One region of the Streptomyces sparsogenes subsp. cuspidosporus genome, then DNA from elsewhere that is predicted to be linked to it. Evidence: riboswitches for the same ligand, from Rfam matches in the RefSeq annotation. Region 1 holds a riboswitch; each other region holds the start of a gene.

What was found. Region 1 has a riboswitch for S-adenosylmethionine ahead of thrC (threonine synthase). Riboswitches for the same ligand answer to the same signal wherever they lie in the genome.
Region 2: another riboswitch for S-adenosylmethionine. It lies ahead of ABFY07_RS02485 (putative leader peptide); the one in region 1 lies ahead of thrC (threonine synthase).
Region 3: another riboswitch for S-adenosylmethionine. It lies ahead of ABFY07_RS32165 (aminotransferase class V-fold PLP-dependent enzyme); the one in region 1 lies ahead of thrC (threonine synthase).

Annotation. Positions count from the first base shown of each region.
Region 1 covers NZ_BAAASD010000035.1:45,217-52,663, forward strand. The annotation lists gene otsB (trehalose-phosphatase) at 198-1,040, shown strand; gene ABFY07_RS31200 (alpha,alpha-trehalose-phosphate synthase (UDP-forming)) at 1,430-2,890, opposite strand; gene ABFY07_RS31205 (glucosyl-3-phosphoglycerate synthase) at 3,081-4,055, opposite strand; SAM riboswitch class I at 4,239-4,382, shown strand; gene thrC (threonine synthase) at 4,401-5,723, shown strand; gene ABFY07_RS31215 (MoaD/ThiS family protein) at 5,773-6,051, shown strand; gene ABFY07_RS31220 (cold-shock protein) at 6,494-6,700, shown strand; gene groL (chaperonin GroEL) at 7,019-7,447, shown strand, end outside.
Region 2 covers NZ_BAAASD010000001.1:585,160-592,606, reverse strand. The annotation lists gene ABFY07_RS02510 (S8 family peptidase) at 1-558, shown strand, start outside; partial or broken gene ABFY07_RS02505 (Rrf2 family transcriptional regulator) at 617-838, opposite strand; gene ABFY07_RS02500 (acyl-CoA dehydrogenase family protein) at 847-2,073, opposite strand; gene ABFY07_RS02495 (hypothetical protein) at 2,281-2,481, opposite strand; partial or broken gene ABFY07_RS02490 (LLM class F420-dependent oxidoreductase) at 2,599-2,808, shown strand; partial or broken gene ABFY07_RS43050 (MFS transporter) at 2,882-3,235, opposite strand; SAM riboswitch class IV at 3,586-3,699, shown strand; gene ABFY07_RS02485 (putative leader peptide) at 3,719-3,850, shown strand; gene ABFY07_RS02480 (ABC transporter substrate-binding protein) at 4,051-5,670, shown strand; gene ABFY07_RS02475 (ABC transporter permease) at 5,675-6,634, shown strand; gene ABFY07_RS02470 (ABC transporter permease) at 6,631-7,447, shown strand, end outside.
Region 3 covers NZ_BAAASD010000037.1:63,533-70,979, reverse strand. The annotation lists gene qcrA (cytochrome bc1 complex Rieske iron-sulfur subunit) at 1-493, shown strand, start outside; gene qcrB (cytochrome bc1 complex cytochrome b subunit) at 490-2,121, shown strand; gene trpD (anthranilate phosphoribosyltransferase) at 2,352-3,425, shown strand; SAM riboswitch class IV at 3,534-3,651, shown strand; gene ABFY07_RS32165 (aminotransferase class V-fold PLP-dependent enzyme) at 3,856-5,262, shown strand; gene ABFY07_RS32160 (Lrp/AsnC ligand binding domain-containing protein) at 5,303-5,584, opposite strand; gene ABFY07_RS32155 (rhomboid family intramembrane serine protease) at 5,581-6,291, opposite strand; gene ABFY07_RS32150 (hypothetical protein) at 6,464-6,709, shown strand; gene ABFY07_RS32145 (NYN domain-containing protein) at 6,728-7,447, shown strand, end outside.

The sequences.
Region 1 (7,447 bases):
GGGAGCCGTAGCGCCGCGGACGCCGACGCTGCTGACGCGGCCGCCGTGGGGCTGCTGAGGCGGGAGCCGTACAGCCACGAAGGCGAACGCCGACGCTGCTGACGCGGGAGCCGTAGCGCCGCCGCCAACGCGGCCGCCGTGGCGCCGCGACGGTGCCCGTTGCCCGCGGTTCACCCCACGGCGATAGGGTCGGCCGCATGGGCAGCCACCCTCTTCCCGTACCCACGACAGCAGCCGGCCGTGAGGGCCTGGCGGCGATCCTCCAGCGGCCCGGGGAGGCCGTCTTCGCCTTCGACTTCGACGGGACCCTGGCCGACATCGTCCCCGACCCCGACCAGGCGCGCGCCCACCCCGGGGCCGTGCCCGCGCTTTCCCGCCTCGCCCCACGGCTGTGCTCCGTCGCGGTGATCACCGGCCGGCCGGCCGCCCTCGCCGTGGAGTACGGCGGCTTCGCCGAGGCGGCGGGCCTCGACCGCCTCCTGGTCCTCGGCCACTACGGCGCGGAGCGCTGGGACGCCGCCGACGGCGAGGTCGCCACCCCGCCCCCGCACCCGGGCGTCGCGGCGGTCCGGGCCGAACTGCCGGACGTGCTCGCGGCGGTCGGCGACGTGCAGGGCGCCACCGTGGAGGAGAAGGGGCGCGCCGTCGCCGTCCACACCCGCCGCGCCGCCGACCCGCAGGGCGCCTTCGAGGCGCTGAGCGGGCCGCTTCGCCTCCTCGCCGAGCGGCACGGGCTGATCGTCGAGCCCGGCCGCCTCGTGCTCGAGCTGCGGCCGCCGGGCATGGACAAGGGCGTCGCGCTCACCGACTACGTCCGGCGGACCGGGGCCGGAGCGGTGCTGTACGCGGGCGACGACCTGGGGGATCTGGCCGCGTTCGGCGCGGTGGAGCAGCTCAGGTCGCGGGGCGTGCCCGGGGTCCTGGTGTGCAGCGGCAGCAGCGAGGTCACCGAACTGGCCGAACGAGCCGACCTGGTGGTCGCTGGCCCCACGGGCGTGGTCGACCTCCTGACCGCCTTGGCCGAGGCCCTCAAGGACTGACGGCGGGCCCGTCGGCCCCCATGCGAGGCCGTTTTGCCCCGACCCCGCGGGCGACGCGCCGGGCGGGAGCTGGGCGCGGCCCCGCCGGGGCGGAGCGCGGCCTCATCTACGCCGGGCGGAGTCGGACGTGGGCCCTGCCCATGCGGGGTGCTGCCCCGCCCATGCCGGGCGTGGGCCCTGCCCATGCCGGGCGCGGCGCGTCCGACCCGTGCCCGGGGGCCACGTCGTCGTCAGTTCGCGCAGCTGCGCCAGGAACCATTGCGCGGGCGGCAGCGCGGTCGCGGTAGTCCGTGTGCGTGGGGAGCCGGGCCGGGCCCGGCGCGCCGCCTGCGGGGCCGGGCCAACACGCACCCGCCCCGGGCGGGGGCGGGCGCCCCGCGCCCGGGGGGCTACGTCGCCGTCGTCAGTTCGCGCAGCTGCGCGAGGAACCACTGCGCGGGCGGCAGCGCGGTCGCGGCGGCCGCGAGGCGTTTGGTGCGCTCGGCCCGTTCGCCGTCGGGCATGGAGAGGGCCTCGTGGAGGGCCCGGGCCGTCGCTTCGATGTCGTACGGGTTGACCACGAGCGCGTCGGCGCCCAGTTCCGCGTACGCGCCCGCTTCGCGGGAGAGCACCAGCGCGCAGCCGCGCTCGGAGACCACCGGGACCTCCTTGGCGACGAGGTTCATGCCGTCCCGGATGGGGTTGACGAGGGCCACGTCGGCGAGGCGGTAGGCCGCGAGCGACCGGGCGAAGTCGTCTTTGACGTGGAGGGCGACCGGCTGCCAGCCGTCCGTGCCGTACTCGGCGTTGATCTCGCCGGCGACCCGCCGCACCTGCTCCGTGTAGTCGCGGTAGACGGCCAGGTCCTGGCGGGAGGGGTAGGCGAAGGCGACGTGGACCACGCGCTCGCGCCACTCGGGGTGGGTTTCCAGGAGCCGTCGGTAGGCCAGCAGCCCGCGGACGATGTTCTTGGAGAGCTCGGTGCGGTCCACCCGGACGATGGACTTGCGGCCGGGGCCGATCTGCGCGCGCAGGGCGGTGAGCCGCTCGTCGACGTCCGCCGCGCGCGACCGCTGCCGCAGGAAGTCCGCGTCCGCGCCGAGGCCGTGGACGCCCAGCCGGGTCTCGCGCCCTTCGAAGCGCACGGACAGCCGGGCGCCGTCCCGCACCACCTCCGCGCCGAGCACGGCCGCGGCGCAGTCGGCGAAGGCGAGGGCCCAGCGCTCGGTGAGGAACGCGGCGCGGTCGCCGCCCAGGATGCCGCGCAGCACGCTCGCCGCCACGTCGTCCGGCAGCAGCCGGTAGTAGTCCGGCGGCGCCCAGGGGGTGTGGGAGAAGTGGCCGATCCGCAGGTCGGGGCGGCGCTCGCGGAGCATGGCGGGCACCAGCGCCAGGTGGTAGTCCTGGACCAGCACGGCGGCGCCCTCGGCGGCCTCCTGCGCGAGCGCGTCGGCGAAGGCCGCGTTGTACGCCTGGTAGGCGCCCCACTGGTCGCGGAACTCCGCGCCGAACGCCGGCTCCAGCGGGGTCTGGTAGAGCAGGTGGTGGACGAACCACAGCACCGAGTTCGCGATGCCGTTGTACGCGGCGTCGAAGACCTCGGGCGCGATGTCGAGCATCCGCACCCGCTGCCCGCCGGTGTCCCCGGGGTCCAGGTGCCCGGGCCCGGCCCGCCGGGCGGCCTCGCGGTCGCCGTCGCCCAGCGCCGCGCAGACCCATACCGCGTCGGTGTCCGGGCCTATGGCGCTGAGGCCGGAGACCAGCCCGCCGCCGCCGCGCTTGGCGTCGAGCGAACCGCCCTCCCGCAGGGTGTACGAGACCGGGCCGCGGTTGGACGCGACGAGGACCTGTGCACTGTGCTCGGAGGCCATGTCGCGAGCCTAGCCACCCGGCGCCGTGCGCAAACGTGCGTGCGGTTTCTTGCCCCCGTCGGCGGTCGGCCGACGGGCCGGGTGGGAGAGGGGCAGGGGGCCGCGCGCCCCGGCAGCAGGCGGTCGGCGCGCCACGTAGTAGGCGACAGGGCCGGGCGCGCCAGGCCTCAGGTGACGGGGCCCGCGCGCGTCAGGCCGCTCGTCGCTCCACGTACTCCGGGATCTCGATCATCGGCGGCCGCTCCTCCGTGTCCACCGCGCTCGTCCGGGCCACGAAACCGCTCTCCCCCCGGTCGAACTGGGTCAGCCGCGGCCGCACCAGGTGGCCGCGGGCCAGCCGCAGCTGGGCCGTACGGTAGATCGTGGCCGCCATGCGGCCGAGCGCCTGCGCGTCCTGGTGCCGGTGCTTGCGCACGCCGATGTCGACCTGGGCGAGCGCGTCGAGCCCGACCGTGTGCAGCGAGTCGATGAGCAGGGCGAGCTCCACCCCGTACCCGACCGGGAAGGGCAGCCGCTCCAGCAGGGAGCGGCGCGCCGCGTACTCGCCGCCGAGCGGCTGTACGAATCCGGCCAGCTGGGGCCAGTGCAGATTGAGCAGCGGCCGGGCGACGAGTTCGGTCACCCGGCCGCCCTGGGCCGCGGCCGCGCCGTGGGCGAGCGGGTCCTGTCCGCCGCCGAGCGGCCGGTCGTACATGCCCTTGACGAGGTGCACGTCCGACTCGGTCAGCAGCGGGCCGACGATCCCGGAGACGAAGCGCGCGTCGAACTCCCGCAGGTCGGCGTCGATGAAGCAGATGATGTCCCCGCTGGTGGCCAGGAGCGAGCGCCACAGCACCTCGCCCTTCCCCGGCAGCGCCGGCAGCTCGGGCAGCAGCGAGTCGCGGTGGACGACCCGCGCGCCGGCGGCCGCGGCGACCTCGGCGGTGTGGTCCGTGGATCCGGAGTCCAGCACCACCAGCTCGTCGACCAGGGGCGCGGCCTCGCTCATCAGTTCGCGGCGGATGGTGGCGGCGATCTCGCCGACGGTCGCCTCCTCGTCGAGGGCGGGCAGGACGACGCTCACGGTCCTGCCCGTGGCGCGCTTCGCGGCCAGCAGGAGGTCGAGCGGACGGTCGTCGGCCGACCAGGACCGCTCCTTCAGCCAGCGCTCCACCTCTTCCAGCACGTCCATGCCTCCCTGTTGTGCTCCTGCTGTGCCCGCGAGCACGGCGGACTGTGATCCATCTCGCGCTTCGGACGACTATCTCAACCATCCACGCCTTCGGTTACAGTCTTGAACAACGCACGTGACCGCCATATGTCGGGGGTCGAGTGCGACAAACGCGCCGGGCCAGGTCCGGCGCCATACCGCTCATCCAGAGGGGCAGAGGGAACGGCCCGTTGAAGCCCCGGCAACCCTCCAGCCGGTCCTGATTCTCATCGAAGCGGGGCCCCGGCTAGGGAAGGTGCCAATTCCGGCTCGCGACGAGATGCGTCGCGAGGAAGATGAGGAGAAAGGGCCTCGCCATCCATGGCTGTGCAAGCTGTCGAAAGCTCAACCACTTCTTCCGGTCCCGCCGACTCCGCCGCTGCCGCCGGATCCTCCGTCTCGCTGGGCCCCGCCGTCGCGCTGTCCTGTCGTGAGTGCGGGGAACGCTTCCCCCTCGGTCCCATTTTCGCCTGCGCGGAGTGTTTCGGACCGCTCGAAGTCGCGTATGACCTGCCGACCGGCGACCCGGAGGGGCTGCGCCGGCGGATCGAGGCCGGCCCGAACAACATCTGGCGCTACGCCCCGCTGCTGCCCGTCCCGGCGGACGTGGCCGACAAGCCCAATCTGAACCCCGGCTTCACCAAGCTGGTCAAGGCCGACAACCTCGCCCGAGAGCTGGGCGTGACCGGCGAGCTGCACATCAAGGACGACTCCGGGAACCCGACGCACTCCTTCAAGGACCGCGTCGTCGCCCAGGCCGTCGAGGCCGCCCGCGCCTTCGGCTTCACCACCCTCTCCTGCTCCTCCACCGGCAATCTCGCGGGCGCGGTCGGCGCCGCGGCCGCCCGCGCCGGGCTGCGCTCGTGCACCTTCATCCCGCACGACCTGGAGCAGGGCAAGGTCGTCATGGCCGCGGTCTACGGCGGCGACCTGGTCGCCATCGAGGGCACGTACGACGACGTCAACCGCTTCTGCAGCGAGCTGATCGGCGACCCGGCGGGCGAGGGCTGGGGCTTCGTCAACGTCAACCTGCGCCCGTACTACGCGGAGGGGTCCAAGACCCTCGCGTACGAGATCTGCGAACAGCTCGGCTGGCGGCTGCCGGACCAGCTCGTCATCCCGATCGCGTCCGGCTCGCAGCTCACGAAGATCGACAAGGGGCTGAAGGAGCTCATCGAGCTGGGCCTGGTCGAGGACAAGCCGTACAAGATCTTCGGTGCCCAGGCCGAGGGCTGCTCCCCGGTCTCCACCGCCTTCAAGGCCGGCCACGACGTGGTGCGCCCGCAGAAGCCGAACACCATCGCCAAGTCGCTGGCCATCGGCAACCCGGCGGACGGGCCGTATGTGCTGGACATCGCGCGCCGCACGGGCGGAGCGGTGGAGGACGTGAACGACGAGCAGGTCGTCGACGCGATCAAGCTGCTGGCCCGTACGGAGGGGATCTTCGCGGAGACCGCGGGCGGGGTGACCCTGGGCGTGACGAGGAAGCTGCTCGAGAACGGGGTGCTGGACCCCACCCTCACCACCGTCGTGCTCAACACGGGCGACGGCCTCAAGACGCTCGACGCGGTCGCCCCGACGAGCGGGCCCACGGCGGTGATCCGACCCAGCCTCGACGCGTTCCGCGACGCCGGTCTGGCTTGATTTCGTCCCTCGCTTCCCGCCGCACTTCCCACGAGAAGGTGAAACCCTCATGAGCGTCAATGTCCGGATCCCGACCATCCTCCGCACCTACACCGGCGGTCAGGCGGAGGTCAGCGCCGAGGGGGCGACCCTCGCCGAGGTCCTCTCCGACCTGGACCGCAACCACCAGGGCATCGCGGCCCGGGTGCTGGACGACACCGGCAAGCTGCGCCGCTTCGTGAACGTCTACGTCAACGACGATGACGTGCGCTTCGCCGACGGCCTGGAGACCGCGACGCCGGACGGCGCCGGGATCTCGATCATCCCGGCGGTCGCGGGCGGCTGCTGATCCGGTCGTACGCCGCGTCCCACCCGGGAACCCCACCCCCGGCATAAACGGAATCGCCTCGTCCTGATAGAAACGGACGAGGCGATTCCGCGTGTTGAATCGCGATACAGTTGAAGCGATCCCCATCTGCTTCGGTCGGCTTCGGCGCCGACCGCATATGAGAACTCGTCAACTTGTGCGCTGAGTGCGCGTACGAATTGTCGGGTTGATCCCCTATGTCCGGCCCGGGTTGCCCCGAATTCACGGGAATTCGCCACTTATTACCGATCGACCCTCGCCAGAATTCTCGTCCGATTGACCTGTTGCAGAGGGCAGTGGGACAGATACATTCAGCGGCGGTCGACGCGTTCCGGCGCACACCCCCCTCGACTCGGGGGGTGAGGTCTGACCCGGGTCCGCGGAGTGCGGTCCTGCGCAAGGGCCAGCAATAGGGGAGTTAGGAATGGCTCAGGGCACCGTCAAGTGGTTCAACGCGGAGAAGGGGTACGGCTTCATCGCGGTCGACGGTGGTGCGGACGTGTTCGTCCACTACAGCGCGATCCAGATGGACGGGTACCGCACCCTCGAGGAAGGCCAGCGGGTCGAGTTCGAGATCTCGCAGGGCCAGAAGGGGCCGCAGGCGGACATGGTCCGCGTGGCTGTTGGCTGAAGCGCCGACGCGAGGCAGCTGACTGGACCGTTCAAAGGGCCCGTACCCTCCCGGGGGCACGGGCCCTTTGGCATGCGTCCGGATGATCACTTGAGGTCACCTTGCCCCAACCTGTCACCCACCCCCACGCTTGCACTCTCGGGGGTCGAGTGCTAATCATTGGCGTTAGCACTCTGAGAGTGAGAGTGACAGAAGGATCGGGTCGGTGAGGTCCGTCGGGCCGTGCGGGGCAAGGAACCGCGGGGCAGGCAGACCGTCCGTCGCGGGCGCCAGGCGCGGTCCGGAGCAATCCACCCCGTCTTGGGAGGACCACTTCACATGGCCAAGATCATCGCGTTCGACGAGGAGGCGCGGCGCGGCCTCGAGCGCGGGATGAACCAGCTCGCCGACGCCGTCAAGGTCACCCTCGGCCCCAAGGGTCGCAACGTCGTCCTCGAGAAGAAGTGGGGCGCCCCCACGATCACCAACGATGGTGTGTCCATCGCCAAGGAGATCGAGCTCGAGGACGCGTACGAGAAGATCGGCGCCGAGCTGGTCAAGGAGGTCGCGAAGAAGACGGACGACGTCGCCGGTGACGGCACGACGACCGCGACCGTCCTCGCCCAGGCGCTGGTCCGCGAGGGCCTGCGCAACGTCGCCGCCGGCGCCAACCCGATGGCCCTGAAGCGCGGCATCGAGAAGGCCGTCGAGGCCGTCTCCGCCCAGCTGCTCGAGCAGGCCAAGGACGTGGAGACCAAGGAGCAGATC
Region 2 (7,447 bases), on a different contig from region 1:
GTGGCGGTACGCGTCCTCGGCAACGACGGGTCCGGCACCACGGCCGGCGTCATCGCGGGCGTGGACTGGATCACGGCCAACCACTCCGGACCGTCGGTGGCCAACGTATCGCTGGGCGGCGGAGCGAGCACCTCCCTGGACACCGCCGTCAGCAACTCGATCGCCTCCGGTGTGACCTACTCCATCGCCGCCGGCAACTCGAGCGCCAACGCCGCCGACTACTCCCCCGCCCGGGTGCCGACCGCCCTCACCGTCGGCGCCACCACCAGCACCGACGCGAGGGCGAGCTATTCAAACTACGGTTCGGTGGTGGACCTCTTCGCCCCGGGCTCGAACATCACAGCCGGCTGGAACACCTCTGACACCGCCACGTACACCGGCTCCGGCACCTCCTTCGCCGCCCCCCACGTGTCCGGCGCCGCGGCGATCTATCTCTCCGGCCACACCGCCGCCTCTCCGTCCGAGGTCGGGAGCGCGCTGGTGAACAGTGCCACCTCGGGCGCCCTGTCCGGGATCGGCTCGGGCTCCCCCAACAAGCTGCTCAAGATCGTCCAGTGACACGCTGACCACGACACCGGATACCGGTGATCGCACACTGCCGCCCGCCGGATCCCACCGGCGGGCGGCAGCCCGGCGCGCGGGAGATCAGGGGTCGGTGGACAGGGGCGTCGGCCACCCGGATCACGTCGGCGACGGCTATTTCGTCCGCCGGGCGGGCCAGCCGGTAGCCGCCGTTCCCAGCGCGCCGACTGGTGGCCGGCCCGCCCCGGCGCAGGTCGCCCAGGATGCCGTCCAGGAACGTGTGCGGAATGCCCTGCGCCACCGCGATCGCCTCGGCGCTCGCCGTCAGGAGGGGATGGTGAACGGAGGGTGCGCACCATTGAGGAAGTAGTCCCCGACCTCGCGAAGTCTGTCGGCGACGGGCTCGCGCAGGGTGTGCGTCCGGGCGTTGCGCCAGAAGCGGTCGAATCCATGCCGCAGGAAGGCGGCACGCGCGCCGATGACGTCCAGGGCACGTGTAGTGATCTCCAGCGCGGCCCGGGAGGCCGCGGACTCGGCCACGCTCGCGAGTACGGCGATCTCCGCGCACTCGTCGTCGTCGAGGTCTTCGCCCTGTGCGAAGCCACGCGCCAGTGCCTCGACCGCCTGGTCGGCGAGAGCCGACGCGGAACGGGCGGCAACGGTCAGTTCCCCGTACACGCTCAGCACGTACGGGTCCCGCGACGGATCGCCCGGCCAGGGCTGTTGCGCGGGGGGCTGCCAGGAAGAGTTCACCACCCTGCTGTACTCGCGCACTTCGGCAAGCAGCCCCTCGGCGACGCCGAGACAGAACTGCACGGAAACCAGGCGTGCGGTCGGTGCCGCCAAGCCGGCGAAGGGGGGCAGGGCGTCCTCGTCCGAGGAGAGGGAGCCGAACACGTCGTCGGCCGCGACCGGTACGGAGTCGAACTCCACACTGCCGCCGGCCGCCAGGCGCTGGCCGAAGGTGTCGTCGTCGACGTACACGACGCCGGGGTGGGCGGGATCGACGAGGACGGCCAGGGGATCACCGCTGCCGGACCGAGTGGCACGGACGACCAGCCGATCGGCGATGCCCACTCCGGTGACACAACTCTGCCGGCCGTCCAGCACATAGCCGCGCGCGGTGGGGGTCAGTCTGGGAGTCGGTTCACAGGAAGCGAGACCGCCTCCCCACCACCACTGCCTCGCCGCGGACTCGTGCTCGACGCGGGTGGCGAGGGCGGGACCGGCGAAGAACCGGGCGCTGGAGGACAGGAAGTAGTGGCAGCCGAGGAGGTAGCCGATCGCGCCGTCGGCCGCTGAGATCGTCCGGACGACCGCGTAGGCCGTACGCCAGTCCGCGCCTCCCGCGCCTCCCGCGCCGTGTCCGGCCGGTGCCGGCAAGGTGAGCAGCCCTGCCTCGCGCAGCCGCGCAACCTCGTCGAACGGTGCTTTCCCGGCCTGCTCGCGGTCGACCGCGTCCGTGGCCAGGTCGTCCGCGATCTCCCGGGCTATGCGCAGCCAGTGGTCGTGTCCGGTTCCCGCGTCGATCGCCTCATCCACCGTCGTCATGCTCGCACCCGCCTCATGGAACGGCACGTGTCGCCAAAGCTCCCTTCCGCGTCAGGCGTGTATGTGCGGCCCACCCGCCGTACGGTGACGAGGCGCTGCTGCGTAACGGACATGTAGAGCATGCTCACTCGCCCCGGCGACCGGCGTCAACATTTCCCTACTAAATCGATAGGAAAACTGGGGAAAGTGCTCTGTCCTGGCCGATTTTCACCGCGTGTTCGGCGCGGCAAGGCGTACAGCTGTGGCGAAGGCGCCGTCGTGGTGGACCAGGGCGGGGCTCCGGGCGGGGCCGCCGCCCGATGGGACCTCGCCGATGACCAGGTAGTGCTCGCCGATCTGCTCGTTCTCGGCACCCAGCACATGGACGGCGAAGCGATCCGCGTGCTGGACCGCGTCGAGGGTCGACACGGTGGCTCCGTGACGCGCTGCTACCGCGAGGAGATACGGCCCTGCTACACATGGCCGACACGAACCTGTCACACACGGACCGGAATGCGAATTCGGCCGACGCCCGTTCTGGCTGGCATGACTATTGGCGTAGCGCTCAACGCGTCCGACGCGCAGAACCAGCTCGACGCCACCGTGCGGCTGGCCCAGGAGGCCGCAGCCGCCGGTCCGCGGTCGGCTTGGTTCGGCCAGACCTTCGGCGCGGACTCACCCCAACTCGCTGCGATCGTCGGGCGCGCGGTACCCGGACTGCATGTGGGCACCTCCGCGATCCCCGTCTTCGGCCGCGCCCGGCCGACCAGTTCCGTGGCGAACGACAGGCGTGCGGGGTTCTCCACCGTGAACACGCCGCAAGGGCGAAGGACAGCACATGCAGCAGCCAGAGCGGGGCGTGGCCGGAGAACGCCATGATGGTCAGCAGCAGGGCCCGCGCCGCGTACAGCGACTGTGTCCACAGGAGCAGGGTGCGCCGGTCGTACCGGTCCGCGACGCCCCCGCCCCACAGACCGAACAGCAGCACCGGGGCGAATTCGAGGCCGACCACCCAGCCGAGCGCGGTGCCGCTGTGCGTGAGCGTGAGGACGAACCAGTCCAGCGCGACGCCCTGCATCGCGCTGCCGATGTTGGACACCGGGCCCGCACTCCAGTGGATCCGGTAGTCCCGGACCCGCAGCGCGGCGAAGACTCCCGTCGGTGCGGTGCTGTTGACGACCATGCGGCTCTTACCGGTGGGTCGGTCGTGGTGGTACGACGTGTTCGCCAAGGCGGCGGCCGGCGAGGGCAGTGAGGATGTGCGAGACCCCTCAGCGGTGCTCAAGCGGAGAAAGGGATGAACGGAGTGGGCGGTCAGCGACAGGTCTGGTCGAACTGCTCGGCGCGGCGGCCCGCCCAGAACGGGTCGAGCAGCACGGTGCGTGCCTGACCTGCGGTCTCCATGGCCGGATGAAAACACACGGCGGGGCGATCGTCCACCAGGCGTCCCGGCAGCCGAGACTCCGCTGCCTTCGACAGGGCGTACGATTCCGGCATTGACGTACGACAGGGCCGCTCCGTACGATCACGAATGGCATTGAGTGTCAGCGTCAAGCCCTGGCTCGCTGACCGGCAACCCTCCCCCGCGGTGGGGTGCTCCAGGTGAAAGCCCGGCGGGATCAGCGACAACCCCCGCAAGCGCGTGGCCCCGTGGCCGGGGCCGGAGATGTGGAGGACCGGTATGCGGCACGGTGGTGACCTCAGTACCTCCTTCGCCGTGGCCATGGTGTTCTCCCGGCTCTCGCGCCGGCGCCACATCGACCTGAAGCGCTCGACCAGCTGCCTCTGTCAGGCCTGACGGCCCTTCCCGCCGCCGGTCGAAGTCCGGCCCCGGCCGTTTCCACACTCCTCTTGTCCTGATCCCCGTTTTCACCTGATCCCTGTCTGCACAGCGCTCCCCCGCCACCGGCGTCGCGCCGGCCGGAGCCACACACCCATGCACGGCCGTGCCTCATACGGCACCCCATGCCTGGTGACACGAGTAGGAGAACCCCTCCCGTGACAGCACTTCCGGATTTCAGATCCTCCCCGTGGGCACCGCTGGCCGCCCTTGTGACCACCAGTGTGCTGCTGACCGCCTGCGGGTCGAGCGGCGACAGCTCCGGCTCCAGCAGCGGCCGGGCGAAGTCCGGCGGCACCCTGACCTTCGCGGTGGGTTCGGACGCCGGCTGCGTGGATCCGCAGCAGGTTGGCAGCAACGACACCATCTACTCGGTGCGCCAGATCGTGGACTCCCTGACGGACCAGGACCCCAAAACCGGCAAGATCGTGCCGTGGCTGGCGAAGAGCTGGGACGTCAGCTCCGACACAACGACGTTCACCTTCCATCTGAGGTCGGGTGTCACCTTCAGCGACGGTTCGAAGCTGACCGCGCAGGTGGTCAAGGACAACTTCGACGCGGTGCCAAAGCTCGGCGCCCTGGGAACCCTGCCCAAGGGCTATCTGAGTGGCGTCAAGAGCACCACCGTGGTCGACCCGCTCACCGTCAAGGTGACCTTCAAGGAGCCCAACGCCCAGTTCCTGCAAGCCACGTCGACGCACTCGCTGGGCATCGAGTCGTCGGCGAGCGCGAAGAAGACCCCGCAGCAGAAGTGCAGTGACGGGGTGATCGGATCCGGGCCCTTCGTGCTGAAGCAGTATGTGCAGAACCAGTCGATCACCCTGGCCAAGCGCGGCGGGTACGCGTGGGGTTCCTCGCTGTGGAACAAGAAGGGCGAGGCGTACCTGGACAAGCTGGTGTTCAAGGTCGTACCGGAAGCGGGAGTGCGGGCCGGCGGTCTCCAGTCCGGCCAGGTGGACGCGATCAGCAGCGTGGGCAGAGCCAACGAGGCGGCGCTCAAGGGCGGTCAGGTCACCCTCCGGCGACGGGCCAACCCCGGCCTCGTGTTCGGTCTCGGGCTCAACAACTCGCGGCCGGTACTGAAGGACGCGAGGGTGCGTCAGGCGTTGTTGTCCGCCATCGACCGGCAGCAGATCGCCGACACCGTGTTCCCCACGGGCACCCAGGCGGCGACCAGCGTCCTCGCACACACCACGCCCGACTACACCAGCCTCGCCCCGGACCTGGCCTTCGACGTGGCCAAGGCGAAGTCCCTGCTGGACAAGGCCGGTTGGAATACCGGAAGCGACGGCATCCGCACGAAGAACGGCAAGAAGCTGAACCTGACCATCGTCTGGTTCCCCAACGCGGCCACCAATCAGCCCGCGTTGGAGCTGATCCAGCAGCAGCTCAAGGCCGTCGGTGTGACCGTGACCCTCGAGCAACGCCAGGTCACCCAGTTCGCCCCGACGCTCCAGTCGGGCGACTACGAGGCGGTTTGGGGGAACGTCACCCGTGCCGATCCGGACATCCTGCGCAGTTCGTTCTCCACCAAGCTGGCCAACTTCTACCGCCTGCCGGCGAGCGGCCTGGATGCGGCGCTGTCCGCGCAGGCTGCGACCACCGACCCGGCCAAACGCGGGCAACTGGCCGGCCAAGCACAGCAGCTGATCGTGCGGAACGCCTACTACGCGCCGGTGGTGGAGCTCCAGACCCAGCTGGGCGTCTCGAAGAAGGTGCACGACCTGAACTTCGACGCCTCCAGCCGGATCCAGCTGCACGACACGTGGATCGGCTAGCCCCGTGCGCCGTTATGTGATCAAACGGCTTGCCCAGGCGGCCGGGGTGCTGTGGGCGGCCCATACGGTCTCGTTCCTGGTGCTGGACTATCTGCCGGGCGACCCGGTCACGGCGATGGCCAGTGCGGGAATGGACTCGGGGCAGGTCGATCCGCAGCAGATCGCCGCCCTGCGGCACGAGTACGGCTTCGACAAGCCGGTGCTCGTGCAGTACGCCGAGAACCTCGGCCGGGCGGTGCGCGGGGACTTCGGCGACTCGGTCGCCACCGGCCGGCCGGTCGCCTCGACGCTGGCCGACGCGCTGCCGCAGACCCTCCAGCTGACCGGCGCGGCCCTGCTGCTCGCGGTGATCCTCGGCGGCGGTCTGGCGGTGGTGGCGACGTACACCTCTCGGCGCTGGCTGCGGCAGCTGCTGCTGTCACTGCCGCCGCTAGGGGGGTCCGTCCCGACGTTCTGGGTAGGGCTGCTGCTCGTCGAGGCGTTCTCCTTCCGGCTGCACTGGTTTCCGGCGTTCGGCAACGACGGCCTCCGGGGGCTGGCGCTGCCGGCCCTGACACTGGCGGTCCCGACCGGCGCGCAGATCGCCCAGGTGCTCGCCAAGAGCCTGCTCACCGCGCTGGACCAGGCGTATGTGGAGACCGCGCGGGCCAAGGGCGCCGGCCGGTGGCGGGTCCATCTGCGGCACGCGCTGCGCAACGCGTCCCTGCCCGCGCTGACCGTCGTGGGTCTGCTGGTAGGACAGCTGATCGCCGGTTCGGTGGTCGTCGAGACGGTGTTCTCCCGTGACGGCCTCGGCCGCGTGACTGCTGCGGCGGTCACGGCCCAGGACATCCCGGTGGTCCAAGGGGTGGTGGTGTTCGGGGCGCTCATCTTCGTGACGACGAACCTGGTCATCGACCTGGTCTATCCGCTGCTGGACCCGCGGATCGTAGTGGCCTCGGGCAGAAGGGCGGGCATCGCATGAGCCAGAATCTCGTCGACAACCCGGCCGACCCGGCCGACCCGGCCGAGGCCGGCCGAGGCCTCGCCCGGCCGGTCGACACGGGGACCGGTCCCGGGCCGGGGCATCGCGTCGGCCTACGGCGGGGCTTGCGATTCCTGCTGCGCCGCCCCGGTCTGCTGCTGTCGGTCGCCGTCCTCGTGCTGGTGGTGCTGGCCTCGTTCTGGCCGGACCTGTTCACCTCGCAGGATCCGCTGAAGGGGGTGCCGTCGCAGAACTTCCGCGGCCCGAGCGGCACCCACTGGTTCGGCACCGACGAGCTGGGACGCGATGTGTTCTCCCGCGTGGTGCACGGCGCCCAGTTGTCCCTGAAGGCCACGCTGATCGCGATGCTGGTCGCGTTCGTGGCCGGCGCTCTGCTCGGCATGGTCGCCGGGTTCGTGGGCCGCTGGGTGGACGACGTGCTGATGCGCTTCGTCGACGTACTGCTGTCCATCCCCGCGCTGTTCCTGTCCCTGGCCCTCGTCACCGCGCTCGGGTACGGGACGGTGAAGGTGGCGGTTGCGGTCGGCATCGCCAGTGTCGCCGCGTTCGCCCGAGTGGCGCGCGCCGAGGTGCTCCGGGTGCGTCAGGCGGTGTTCGTCGAGGCGTCGCGCTCGTGCGGGGCCCGCTGGTACTCGGTGCTGGGCCGACATGTGCTGCCCAATGCCGCGGGCCCGGTAATCGTCCTGGCCACCCTCGACTTCGGCTCCTCCATCCTGGCCGTATCGGCGCTGAGCTTCCTCGGCTACGGGGCGCCCCCGCCGGCCCCGGAATGGGGCACGTTGATCTCCGACG
Region 3 (7,447 bases), on a different contig from region 1:
GCCGCAGGACAAGCTCCGCCACACCAAGTGGGGCAAGGGCAAGCGCCTGATCAACCAGAACACCAACGAGGCGCTGCGCCCCGAGGACATCGTGGTCGGCTCGCTCACCTTCGCCATGCCCGAGGGCATGAGCGAGGAGGACCACGACTTCCAGACGCAGATCGCCAAGGCGGCCCTGATGCTGGTCCGGCTGCAGCCGGAGAACATCAAGGACAAGCGCGAGCTGGACTGGTCGCACGACGGCATCGTCGCGTTCTCCAAGATCTGCACCCACGTCGGCTGCCCGATCAACCTCTATGAGCAGCAGACCCACCACGTCCTGTGCCCGTGCCACCAGTCGACGTTCGACCTCTCCGACGGCGGCCGAGTGATCTTCGGCCCGGCCGGGCACGCCCTGCCGCAGCTGCGGATCGGGGTCAACAAGGACGGTTACCTCGAAGCCAAGGGCGACTTCGCGGAGCCCGTCGGTCCTGCTTTCTGGGAGCGCGGATGAGTACTGCAACTGAATCGCAGCGGGACCGCAAGGCCCCCGCGGGCGAGCGCGTCGCCGACTGGGCCGACGGCCGGCTGGGCGTCTACAGCCTCGCCAAGGCCAACATGCGCAAGATCTTCCCGGACCACTGGTCCTTCATGCTGGGTGAGGTCGCGCTCTACAGCTTCATCATCATCATCCTCACGGGTGTGTATCTGACGCTGTTCTTCCACCCCAGCATGGAAGAGGTCACGTACCACGGCCCGTACGTCCCGATGCAGGGCGTGCGGATGTCCGAGGCGTTCGCCTCGACGCTCGACATCAGCTTCGAGGTGCGCGGCGGTCTGCTCATCCGGCAGATCCACCACTGGGCCGCGCTGATCTTCCTCGCCGCGATGCTCGTGCACATGATGCGCGTCTTCTTCACCGGCGCCTTCCGCAAGCCGCGCGAGATCAACTGGCTGTTCGGCTTCCTGCTGTTCTTCCTCGGCATGCTGACCGGCTTCACCGGCTACTCGCTCCCCGACGACCTGCTCTCCGGCACCGGTCTGCGGTTCATCGAGGGCGTGTTCCTGTCGATCCCGGTCGTCGGCACCTACATCTCGATGTTCGTGTTCGGCGGCGAGTTCCCCGGCATGGACCTGATCCCCAGGCTCTACCCGGTCCACGTCCTGCTGCTGCCGGGCATCATGCTCGGCCTGCTGGTGGCGCACCTGATCCTGGTCTTCTACCACAAGCACACGCAGTACCCCGGGCCCGGCAAGACCGAGAAGAACGTGGTCGGCATGCCCCTGCTGCCGGTCTACATGGCCAAGGCGGGCGGGTTCTTCTTCCTGGTCTTCGGCGTCATCGCGGTGCTCTCCGCGATCGCCACCATCAACCCGATCTGGGCCATCGGCCCCTACCGGCCCGACCAGGTGTCCACCGGCGCCCAGCCCGACTGGTACATGGGCTTCGCCGAGGGTCTGGTCCGTGTGATGCCCGGCTGGGAGATCAACCTGTGGGGTCACACGCTCGTCCTGGGCGTGTTCATCCCGATCGTGCTCTTCCCGCTGGTGCTGTTCGCGATCGGTCTGTACCCGTTCATCGAGTCCTGGATCACCGGCGACAAGCGCGAGCACCACATCCTGGACCGCCCGCGCAACGCCCCGACCCGGACCGCCTTCGGTGTCGCCTGGCTGACCGTCTACCTGGTGATGCTGGTCGGTGGTGGCAACGACCTGTGGGCCACCCACTTCCACCTGTCGATCAACTCGATCACCTGGTTCGTCCGGATCGCCTTCTTCGTCGGCCCGGTGGTGGCCTTCATCGTCACCAAGCGGATCTGCCTGGGTCTGCAGCGGCGTGACAAGGACAAGGTGCTGCACGGCCGCGAGACCGGCATCATCAAGCGGCTGCCGCACGGCGAGTTCATCGAGGTGCACGAGCCGCTCTCGCAGGAGGACCTGTTCAAGCTCACCCAGCATGACCAGCCCAAGCCGCTCGAGATCGGCCCCGAGGTCGACGAGAACGGTGTCCGCCGCAAGATAAAGCGTTCGCAGAAGCTCCGGGCCAAGCTGTCCAAGGGCTACTACGGCGGGGACAACGTGATCCCCAAGCCGACCACCGAGGAGTACAAGGAGATCACCAGCGGCCACGGCCACCACTGATCCCCTCAGCGAACACCTCAGCTGTTACGCCACACACCAGGGCCCCGGCCCGGACCACACGGTCCGGGCCGGGGCCCTGGGCCGTGGTGCGGGCCGTGGCCCAGGGCCCCGGCCCGTCCAGCAGCCGGGCACGGACCTGCCACCCCCCGCCGCGCCGATAGGCTTGCCACGGGGCCGCCCCGTCGAACCGCGCGGACCCCCTCAGCCCAGCCGAGATCCAGGAGCGGACCATGGACGTTGTGACCCCAGCCGGAGGCGACAACCGCGCGACGGCCCGCACCTGGCCGGACGTGCTCGACTCCCTGCTGCTCGGCCACGACCTCGCCGCCGACGACACCGCCTGGGTCATGGACCGCATCATGCGCGGCGAGGCCAGCGACGCCCAGATCGCCGGCTTCGCGGTGGCGCTGCGCGCCAAGGGCGCCACCGTGGCGGAGGTGTCCGGGCTGGTGCGCACCATGTACGAACACGCCAACGTGATCGAGGTCCCCGGGCCGACGGTGGACATCGTGGGCACCGGCGGGGACCGCGCCAAGACCGTCAACATCTCCACCATGTCGGCGCTCGTGGTGGCCGGCACCGGCGCCAAGGTGGTCAAGCACGGCAACCGCGCCGCGTCCTCCGCCAGCGGCTCCTCCGACGTCCTCGCCAAGCTCGGCGTCAACCTGGACCTGACCCCCGGGCGGGTGGCCGAGGTGGCCGAGGAAGCGGGCATCACCTTCTGCTTCGCGATGCGCTTCCACCCCGCACTGCGCCACGTCGGGACCGCGCGCAGCGAGCTCGGCATCGCCACCATCTTCAACTTCCTCGGCCCGCTCACCAACCCGGCCCGGGTGCGCGCCCAGGCCACCGGGGTCGCGGACGCCCGCATGGCGCCCATCATGGCCGGTGTGCTCGCCGAGCGCGGCTCCTGCGCGCTGGTGATGCGCGGCGACGACGGCCTGGACGAGCTGACCGTCACCTCGACCTCCCAGGTGTGGGTGGTCGAGGACGGCACCGTGCGGCAGGAGACCTTCGACCCGCGGGACGTCGGCATCGACCTGGTCCCGGTGGAGGCCCTGCGCGGCGCCGACCCCTCGTACAACGCGGACGTCGCGCGGCGGCTGCTGGCGGGGGAGCGCGGCCCGGTCCGCGACGCGGTGCTGCTCAACTCGGCGGCGGCCCTGGTCGCCCTGGAGGGCGGGACGGGCGGCAAGCCGCTCGCGGAGCGGATCGCCACGGGTATCGAGAAGGCCGCCGAGTCCATCGACTCCGGCGCGGCCCGCGCCTCCCTGGACCGCTGGGTCCTCGCCACCAACGCCTAGTTGTTTCAGGCGCCCCGGGTCCCGGCCCCTGCCCGCCATGCGTACGCATCGTCCGTATGGCGGACAGGGGTCCCGTGCGCGGGGCGCGGCGTGGCATACTCCTGCGCAGGTCACGAGCGACAGCGACTTCGGCCCCGGCCCGCTGTCCGGCAACCCTCCGTCCGTGGCGGGGTGCCCCGGGTGATGACCAGGCCGCAGGCAGCGAGGTCTGCGGCAAGCGCGGACCCCTCGCGAAACCCAGGGGTCCTGGTTGTCGAGGGAGTTCTTCCGTGATGCAGCGAATGCGCTAGGGCCGACGGCCCCTCTTCCCCCCTCAACCGGCGCGGTGCGGTCAATGCCCGCGCGTTGAGCATCCTTCCGCGTGCCCGGCGGCGGTCGCCGCGCGCACGCGTGACGCATTCACCTCTTCGTCCTCCCGGGAGACTTCGCCATGTCCGCGATCACCGCTGCCTCCGCCACCGAGACCCGCTCCCCGCTGCCCGTCCTCGGCCGCGACGTCCTCGTCCCGCTCGTGACCGGCGGCGAGGTCACCTACGCCGCGCTGGACTACGCCGCCAGCGCCCCCGCCCTCCAGCGCGTCTGGGACGACGTCGCGGCCTACGCCCCGTACTACGGCAGCGTCCACCGGGGCGCCGGCTACCTCTCGCAGCTGTCCACCGACCTGTTCGAGAACAGCCGCAAGGACGTCGCCGCCTTCCTCGGCTGCCGCCCCGACGACCAGGTGGTCTTCACCCGCTCCACCACCGACTCGCTCAACCTGCTCGCCGCCGTCCTCCCGCACGGCACCCGGGTGTTCGTGTTCGAGACCGAGCACCACGCCTCGCTGCTGCCGTGGCAGCAGCGGGAGGGTGTCGAGGTCGGCTTTCTGAGCGCGCCGCGCTCCCCGCGCGAGGCCGTCGAGACGCTGGACCGAGCGCTGTCCGCATGGCGGGCGGAGGGCCCGGCCGAGGGCGGGGCGGCCGGGCCGGCGCTGGTGTGTGTGACCGGCGCGTCGAATGTGACCGGCGAGCTGTGGCCGGTGCGGGAGCTGACCGAGGTGGCCCACGCGCACGGGGCCCGCATCGTGCTGGACGCGGCGCAGCTCGCCCCCCACCACCCGGTGGACATCGCCGCCTCGGACATCGACTGGGTCGCGTTCTCCGGGCACAAGCTGTACGCGCCCTTCGGGGCCGGGGTGCTGGCGGGGCGCGCGGACTGGCTGCGCGAGGCCCGGCCGTATCTGGCGGGCGGCGGCGCCAGCCGCAAGGTCGCCGTGCGCGTCCGGGAGGGGGGCGGCGGGGTGGACGTGGAGTGGCACACCACCGAGGCCCGGCACGAGGCCGGCTCGCCGAACGTGATCGGTGCGTACGCGATCGCCGCGGCCTGCAAGGCGCTGACCGAGGCCGGGTTCGAGGGCCTGGTGGCGCGGGAGCGGGAGCTGATCGCGAGGGTCCGCGAGGGCCTGGCGGAGGTGCCCGAGGTGCGGGTGCTGTCCCTGTTCGGCGACGACGCCCCGAGGGTGGGGGTCATCTCCTTCGTGGTGGAGGGCTGGAACAGCTCCCACTTCGCGGCCGCGCTCTCCGCCGAGTACGGCATCGGGGTGCGGGACGGGCTGTTCTGCGCGCATCCGCTGGTGCGCACCCTGCTGGGCGGGGAGCCCGGGGACCAGGGCGAGTGCGGGGCGCCGGAGGCCGCGCCGGGGGAGCGGTCGCTGAACGCGATCCGGGTCAGCTTCGGCGCGGGCACGCCCGACGAGCACGTCGAGCGGTTCATCGGCGCGGTGAAGGAGCTGGTCCGCGACGGCGCGAAGTGGACCTACCGCACGGAGGACGGGCGCTGCGTCCCGGACCGGGGCTGACCCCTGTACTCCGGGATCGAGGCCGGCCCGGGGCCCCGGCCTAGCCGTCGAGGCCGATCGCGAAGGCGGCCTCCAGGTCGTGCTGGGAGTAGGTGCGGAAGGCGATGTGGGTCTCGGTGGAGGCCACGCCCGGCACCTTGCTGATCCGGCCCGGGATGACGTCCGCGAGGTCGTCGTGCCGGGCCACCCGCACCATCGCGATCAGGTCGTGCGCCCCGGTGACCGAGTAGACCTCGCTCACGCCGTCGAGCGCGGCGATCTTCTCGGCGATCTCCGGGATCTGGTCCACGCTGGTCTTGATGAGGACGATCGAAGTGATCACGGCTGGCTTTCTCCCTCGCTGGGCCTGGCTGCCCTGTTCACTCTAGTCGTCCGCCCGAAGCGGACCCACGCGTAGAGGAACCCGAGGCTGAACCCGACCAGGTGGGCGAGGTAGGCGACCCCGGGGCGGTCGTCGGCGCCGTGGGCGGCCAGCCACTGCAGCGCGAACCAGAAGATCAGCACCACCCAGGCGGGGAAGCGGAGCGGCAGGAAGAAGAGAAACGGGAAGAGGCTGGTCACCCGGGCCCGGGGGAAGAGCCACAGAAAGGCGCCGAGGACCCCGGAGATGGCCCCGGAGGCGCCGACCAGGGTCTGGGTGGAGTCGGCGTGGGCCGCCGCGTAGCCGAGCAGCGCCAGATAGCCGGTGGCGAGGTAGAACAGGGTGAACTGGAGCCGCCCCATCCGCTCCTCCGCCATCGCCCCGAAGACGTACAGGAACAGCATGTTGCCCAGCAGGTGCAGCCAGTTGCCGTGGACGAACAGCGCGGTCAGCGGGGTCAGCGGCTCGGCGGGCGCGCCGCTCCACAGCGCGCTGGGCACCACTCCCCAGCGCTCGAAGTAGCCGGTCTGGGCGCGCAGCAGATCCCCGCCGGTGCCGTAGCCGGGGTTGAGACCGGAGGCCGGCCCCACGGCGAAGACGAGGCAGCAGGCGGCGATGAGGGCGTACGTCATCAGGGGGCGGCGGGGTCCCTTCGACGTCTCGATCATGGGCAGATCATGGCGTACCGGGCACAACCTGCCCAGAGCGCCTCGCCGCCGCCCGGGGGCGTGGCGGGGAGCGCGCCTGCCCCCGGCGCCGGGCGGGGCCGAGGCCGTAGGGTGACAGCACGCGAGTGCCAACCGAGTGCAAGAGTGGAATGAAGACGAGGACGACGACGCCATGGCCGTGCCCCAGCCGACAGCCGAGACCCGCTGGCGCTGCACCCTGTGCGGCAATCTGACCCGGTTCGATGTGACGCGGTCGATGAAGGTCGTCGACTACGTCCATCTCGAGCTGGGCGGGGAGCCCAGGGTCGAGGAGCGCGAGGTGGTCAGTGAGACCATTGAGTCGGTGCGCTGCCGCTGGTGCAACGCGGTCGACCAGATCGAGCTGGTGGACCGTCCGGGCGCGAGCGCGAGCGGCTGAGAAACGGAGCGGTGACAGGTGGTGGAGCGGACGGGCGACCCCGGGTCGGCCAGTGACGCCGAAGGCGTGGCCGAGGCGCTCGACCGCCCCCTGCCGGAGGGGGTCAGGCGCCGGGTGGTCGCCCTGGTCGCGGACGCCTTCGGCGGGCTGACGGTCACCGAGCTGCCGGCCCAGCTGCGGCAGTACGCGCGCTTCACTCCGACCCGCCGGGCGAAGTTCGCGGGCAACGCGATGGCCGCCGCGGTGGAGTCCGACCCGGTCTTCCGGCAGCGGATCGCGGGGCGGCTGCGGGAGACCCAGACGGAGCTGGCCGAGGCCATCGAGGGCGGCTCGCCGCCGGCCGCCGCCGATCCGGTGGACGTGGCGGCGCTGGCCTATGTGCTGCGGCCGGCCGGCTGGGTCAAGCTGGTCGAGGCCGCGGGCGAGGAGGCGCAGCGGGCCTCCGCGGAGCGGGCCGGCGAGGAGGCGGAGCGGGAGCTGCGGCGGCTGCGGGAAGAGCTCGCCGAGGCCCGGGCCGCGGCGCGCGCGGAGGCCGAGCGGTCCCGCGCCGAGCTGGAGGCGGCCCGCAAGGAGGCGGACACCCTGCAGCGGAAGCTGCGCAGCGCGCTCAGCGATGTGAAGCGGGGCGAGGCGGCGCTGCGCAAGGCCGCCTCCGAGCTGGACTCCGTGCGGTCCGCGGCCGCGGTGCGGCAGGCCACGGCGGAGGGCGAGGCGCGGCGGCTGCGGGCCCGGCTCGCG